Regions from separate parts of the Ralstonia sp. VS2407 genome, predicted to be linked through region 1. Evidence: predicted binding sites of a transcription regulator. Region 1 holds the regulator's gene; the other holds the start of a gene.
The links. The regulator FNR, encoded in region 1, switches genes on or off when oxygen is low (the NO sensors DNR and NnrR bind a similar motif). The targets are predictions, from matches to a motif close to TTGATNNNNATCAA.
Positions count from the first base shown of each region.

Region 1 (3,207 bases):
GCCGTCACGCTTGAGGTTTGTCGTCCCACCGCGAAGCACGCGGCATTTCTGAATGCTTTTGCCCGCCCGGGCCCGGCGCGCGAAGACCAATTAATTCAATTGGATCCTGCACCGAAACGCAGTGGCTATGCCCGCAAAGTAGGGCCGGAGGAGCGAGTTGATCCGGTGCCGGTCAGGCACCACAAGGGCAATTTCTTCCGCCGCCATGGGGACGGATACTGCACCGGACGACTACCAAGAAGAACGGCAGCCCGCCCGAATCGACTGTCCAGGGGACTCTACCGCTGGATGGCATCGCTTGGCGCCGCGCTTAGGATTGTTGATTTGCGCGGGTGGCGAATCGAATTGTGGTTGATTGTAGGGCAATTTCCAGCGGCGCCGCAACCGGGAAGATGTCCTAGCCTTCCATCATGGGACGATTGGCAATTTTCGGCTGCCTGAGCGCCTACAGCACCAGACAGAATCCGTGTGCGTTAAGCATCTCTGGCAACCAGATTGCGTGAGACAGCCCCCAGACCCCAAACCCGGCGATGGCGATGCCGGCCGCGCCCCGCGCCCATCGCTGGCGCGACAGCCCGCGCAGCCACCCAGCCAGACCAGACATCATCAGCAGGTTGGGCAACGTACCGGCACCAAAGGCGAGCATGACCACGGCGCCGGAGGCGGCGTTGCCTGCCAACAACGCCACAGCCAATGCGCCGTAGACCATGCCACACGGCACCAGCCCCCAGGCCATACCCGTGAGATAGCGGCGCAGCAGCGGCGGCTGACGCTGCAGCCTACCGCCCAGCGTGGCAGCCCCTCGAGACAGGCCACCTGCCACGCGGCCAAGCAAGCGCTCAAGCCACACACTCCGCCACGCATCTCCAGCGGAACGCACAAGCAGTAAAACCCCATAGGCGACCAGCAATGCGCTAGCGAAAGCAAACAAGCCGCGTTGAATCGGCAGCCATTGCTGGCGCCAGACGGTCGCGCCCATCGCACCCATGATTGCGCCCAGCAACGCATAGGTGGACAGCCGGCCGGCATGCATGACGACCTGTTCAAACCAGAGCCGGCGACGGGACACGATCCGCACCGCCACAGCGCCACGTTCGGCCGCGAGTGCGATACCGCTGCACATCGCCAGACAATGCACACCGCCGAGCAATGCAATCAGGAAAACGCTCAGAAGCGCCGCGGCACTCATCTTTCTGACGCTCTTTTGATATGGACCAAGGTTTTCGTTTTACTGTTGCGAACTAAGCCTAATTGACGCGTTTTGCCCCATCGGAAATGTCCGAGGACAAGAAGGTCGCCGTTATAATAAGCTGGCGCTGTACAACAAGAATTACTCATTTCACTTTCCCGAAATTCGCCCCCGCCCGTGCTCACTCGAATCGCACTTACCGACCAAGCCTCGCGTTGCTCCACCTGTGTACTCGGGCAAATCTGCCTGCCGGTGGGAATGAACTCGGACGACGTGCGCAAGATGGACGATTTGGTCGGCGAGCGCATCCGCATTAAGAAGGGGCAATCGCTCTATTCTTTGGGTGAGCCGCTGGAGGCGGTGTACGGCATTCGTTTCGGCACGCTCAAAACCCATCTGACGCTTGAAGACGGCCGGCATCAGATCACGGGTTTCCACCTGCCGGGTGAGATCGTCGGGCTTGATGGTATTGGCGATATGCGCCACGTGTCGGACGCCACCGCGCTTGAAGATACCGAAGTCTGCGTGGTGCGCTACGACGAGTTGCAGCACCTTTCGCGCCGGCTGCCTTCGCTGCAGCATCAGTTCCTGCGCATCATGAGCAAGGAGATTTCGCAGGATCATCTGATGCTGCTCACGCTGGGCTCCATGCGTGCGGAGGAGCGTCTCGCAGCCTTCCTGCTCAACCTGTCGAAGCGTTCGGCCCAGCGCGGATATTCGTCGACCGAGTTTGTCCTGCGCATGAGCCGCGAAGAACTCGGCAGCTATCTTGGCCTGAAACTCGAAACGGTCAGCCGCCTGTTCTCGCGCTTTGCCGAAGCAGGTCTCATCCAGATCCGCCAACGCCACGTCAAGCTGATCGACCTGGCCGGCCTGCGCCAGGTCATGAGCGGTCAGGCGGCCTAAGCTGCCGTCCATGGCGCCCGCTCAGACCAGCGGGTGCTCATGCGCTTCCAGCTTGCCAATGCCAGGCGACACATAGAGCGTCAGCGCGCTCGACAATCCGCACAACAACCAGAACACAAAGAACGACACGGTGTAGACCGCCTGGGCCGACACCGTGATCTGTTCGCCGAAAAAGCGCAGGTCGGCGGGGTCTACCACCGCGAAGACCACCAGCTCAGCCAGGGCGGCCGACAGAAATGCCGGCCACAGAATCCACATCAGCAGTCGACGCTTCATCGGGCCTCCGTGTGAATGGCATGCACCGGTGCGCCAGCCATCTTTTCGACGACCAAACCGCGCCGTACGACGTTGTCGTGAATGACAGCATCGGGATGCGACATTGCCAGCCAGATGGTCACGCCACAGCCGACCATGGCGACGAAAGGCCCTGCCATCAGCAGCCACGGCCAAGGCTCGCGCCACCACGGACGGGCCTGTGCGGAAGATTGCGTTGCGTGCATCGTTGCCTCCTGTTGGGGATGCCGCATCAGCGCGGCACGATGAAGCTCGACGGTTCGCGCAGTACAAGGCTGTCGCTACCGCTGTCTGCATGGATGACGAAACGGATCTTGTGCGAGCCGGGGGCGGCATCGTCAGCCGGCCGGCGCACGCGCACTGGCAGCAGCCGGTTAGCCGCCGGCGGGAGCTCCAGTGTGGTGGACTCGCCCTGACCGCCCTGCACGTCCAGTTCCGGCATGCCCTCTGCGGCGATGGTCACGCGCATGGGGTGCTCGGACGCGTTCATCAGTTGCAGGCGATAAACGTTCTCGATCTTGCCGCCGTCCACTTCACGCGCCAGTGCGCCACGATCACGTATGACGTCAACCTTGAGCGGCTGCCGCATGGCCAACGCCACGATGAACCCCGTGACGAGCACCAGCATGATCCCCGTATAGATCAGCACGCGCGGGCGCAGCAGATGTCGCCGGGCTTCCTTCGGGCTGAGCCGATCAAGCATCGCGCGTTCCGACGTGTACCGGATCAGACCCCGCGGGTAGCGCATCTTGTCCATGACCTGGTCACAGGCGTCAATGCAAGCACCGCAACCGATGCATTCGTATTGCAGCCCTTGG
Region 1 covers NZ_JBRFVG010000001.1:622,449-625,655, reverse strand. Annotated here, with positions in the region: gene ACU8YE_RS02955 (sulfite exporter TauE/SafE family protein) at 446-1,189, opposite strand; gene fnr (fumarate/nitrate reduction transcriptional regulator Fnr) at 1,367-2,095, shown strand; gene ACU8YE_RS02945 (hypothetical protein) at 2,117-2,371, opposite strand; gene ACU8YE_RS02940 (FixH family protein) at 2,368-2,595, opposite strand; gene ccoG (cytochrome c oxidase accessory protein CcoG) at 2,622-3,207, opposite strand, start outside.

Region 2 (3,207 bases), on a different contig from region 1:
CCTGAACGCGGCCAACGCCGTGATCGCGCAGAACCCGAAGCTGTTCGAGAAGACGCTGTGGAGCGAGCACGGCATGGGCGACGCCATCAACGTGACGAGCGCCAATGACGAAGAGCACGAAGCCGAGAGCGTGGTCTTCAAACTCTCTGCCCACAAGTTCGAGCGTCGCGCGCAGTTTCGCGATTACGCGATCCTGTATCGCGGCAACTTCCAGGCGCGCCTGTTCGAGCAGATCCTGCGCCGCGAGCGCATTCCGTATGTGCTCTCGGGCGGTCAGAGCTTTTTTGACAAGGCGGAGATCAAGGACCTGTGCGCCTACCTGCGACTGATTGCCAATGCGGATGATGATCCTGCGTTCATTCGCGCCATCACCACGCCCAAGCGCGGCGTGGGCAATGCGACGCTGGAAGTGCTGGGCGCATTCGCGGGGCAGGCCAAGGTGTCGCTGTTCGAGGCCGCGATGATGGGCGGTATCGAGGCACAGCTCGCGCCGCGCCAGCTCGAGCCGCTGCGGGTGTTTTGCGAGTTCATCGTGCGGCTGTCGGACCGGGCCGCCAAGGAGCCCGCCGCCACGCTGCTCGACGAGATGATGGAAGGCATCCATTACGAGGCCTACCTGTACGACACCTACGACGAGCGCCAGGCCCAGAACAAGTGGACCAACGTGCTGGAGTTCCTCGACTGGCTCAAGCGCAAGGGCACCACGCCCGAGAAGGACGATGACGAAGAGGCCACCGGTTTCGATAACGCCGATGGCCTGATGGACACTGGCAAGAACCTGCTGGAACTCACGCAGACCATCGCGCTGATCAGCATGCTCGAAGGCAAGGAAGAGGACCCGGATGCGGTGCGCCTGTCCACGCTGCATGCGAGCAAGGGGCTGGAGTATCCGCACGTGTTCCTGGTGGGCGTGGAGGAAGGCATCCTCCCGCATTGCCGCGAAGACGACGACCTGACCGACGAGAAGATCGAAGAAGAGCGGCGGCTGATGTATGTGGGCATTACGCGGGCACAGCGCAGCCTGCATATCAGCTGGTGCAAGAAGCGCAAGCGTGCGCGCGAGACGGTGGTGTGTGAGCCGTCGCGCTATATCGCCGAGATGAAGCTTGGGGAGGATGCTGGGCCGACGCCGGAGGACACGATGCCAGCGATGTCGCCGAAGGACCGGCTGGGGGCGTTGAAGGGGTTGTTGGCGGCTAAGAAGCCGGTGGTTTCGTGATTGGGTTTTTGGTTTTTGCGTTGGTGGTCCATCTGTGTTTCGTTCCCTGCCGGGACCGACTCACTTTTCTTTGTCTTGCCAAAGAAAAGTAAGCAAAAGAAAGGCGCGCCCGAGATGGCGACTTCCCCTTGAATTTGTGTGACCGTGCGGGGAAGGAGGCAAACTCGCTGCGCTCAGACAGGCCTCCCTCCTTTTTTCCGCCCGCTCACAAAAATTCAAGGCGCCATCAAGGGCTCAACGTCAAAAGCAAAAGGCCAACCCGTCGTGAGGTTGGCCTTTGTCGTTCTGGCAGGTGCCCAGACGGTTTGGCTTTTGTCCTTTGACTTTTCCTGCCCTAGATGGCGCCTTGAATTTCTGTTGCAGGGAGGAAAAAGGAAGGGAAACTGTCTGAGCGCAGCGAGTTTTTCCCTTCCCCTCCCTGCGACATAAATTCAAGGAATCTTTCGCCATCTCGGGCGCGCATTTCTTTGCTTACTTTCTTTGGCAAGACAAAGAAAAGTGAGTCGGTCCCGGCAGGGGATGAAACAAGGGATGCACCGACAACCCAAAACCCTGAAAACACCGTCGAAGGCCAGCGCTGTTGTGCCATCGTGACGGCCCGCGTGCAGCACGCAACGCTTTGGGACAGGCATCGACCGACGTTGACACACATCAACGCGGCGCGCACATCGCAGTTTTAGGATGAGCCATCGCCCCCACAAGAACCGCCCCATGTTTCCGTTCGCCAAGCCGGCCGACGATCCGTCCGCCGCAAATGACACCGCCTTCCGCTGGTCGGCGCCGCAGGTGCGCGCGCTGGCCCAGCGCTTTGATACGCACGGCCCGCGCTACACCTCGTACCCGACCGCCGACCGCTTTCACAACAAGTTTGGTAACGCCGATTACCTCGACGCCTTGCACCGTCGCGCGGCGATTGCACCCGCACTGCATGCCCCGCTGTCGCTGTACATGCACCTGCCGTTCTGCGCGAACCTTTGCTACTACTGCGGCTGCAACAAAGTCATCACAAAGGATCGCTCGCGCAGCGCACGCTACGTTGAAACCCTTGCCCGCGAGATGGCGATGGTGGCCAACCAGATTGGCCCACTGCGCCGCGTGACGCAATTGCATTGGGGCGGCGGCACGCCTACGTTCCTAGCGCACGATGAGATGCGCGCCGTGATGGCCGCCACACGGCAGCATTTCGACCTGGCCAACGATGGCGAGATCTCCGTCGAACTCGACCCGCGCCACGCCGACGACGCAACACTTGAAGTGCTGGCCGAGATCGGCTTCAACCGCGCAAGCCTCGGCATCCAGGACTTCGACCCCGACGTCCAGCGCGCGGTCCACCGCATCCAAAGCGTGGAAGAGACACGTCGCGTGGTCGACACCGCGCGGCGGCTGGGCTTCGAATCGATCAGCTTCGACCTGATCTACGGCTTGCCGTATCAGCGCACCGAAACGTTCAACGCAACGCTCGACCGCGTGCTGGAGATGGCGCCTGATCGGCTGTCCGTCTACAGCTATGCGCACCTGCCGCACCTGTTCAAGGCGCAGCGCCGCATCGACATGCTTACGCTGCCCACCGCCGACGAAAAACTCGATCTGTTGGCAATGACGGTGGAGCGCCTCGTTGCCGAGGGCTACGTCTACATCGGCATGGATCACTTCGCGCGGCCTGACGATGCGCTCGCCATCGCGCAGCGTGAAGGCCGGCTGCAACGCAATTTCCAGGGCTACTCCACGCACGCCGATTGCGACATGCTGGCGTTTGGCGTGTCCGCCATCAGCCGCGTGGGCGATGTGTATGCGCAGAACGAGAAGGATCTCGACGCGTACTACGCCCGCATCGATGCGGGCAAGTTTGCCGTGCTGCGCGGCATGTCGCTCACGCCGGACGACCACGTGCGCCGCGCGCTGATTGGCGAGTTGATGTGCGGGTTCGAATTGAACATGCGCGCATTCGGAGCGCGCCACGGGCTGGACTTCAAGCGCAGCTTTGCGAA
Region 2 covers NZ_JBRFVG010000014.1:106,579-109,785, forward strand. Annotated here, with positions in the region: gene ACU8YE_RS20465 (UvrD-helicase domain-containing protein) at 1-1,219, shown strand, start outside; gene ACU8YE_RS20470 (hypothetical protein) at 1,554-1,808, opposite strand; gene hemN (oxygen-independent coproporphyrinogen III oxidase) at 1,931-3,207, shown strand, end outside.
Region 2: hemN (oxygen-independent coproporphyrinogen III oxidase) is a predicted target of FNR. The motif match lies at 1,861-1,874, and genes of this name have one in related genera.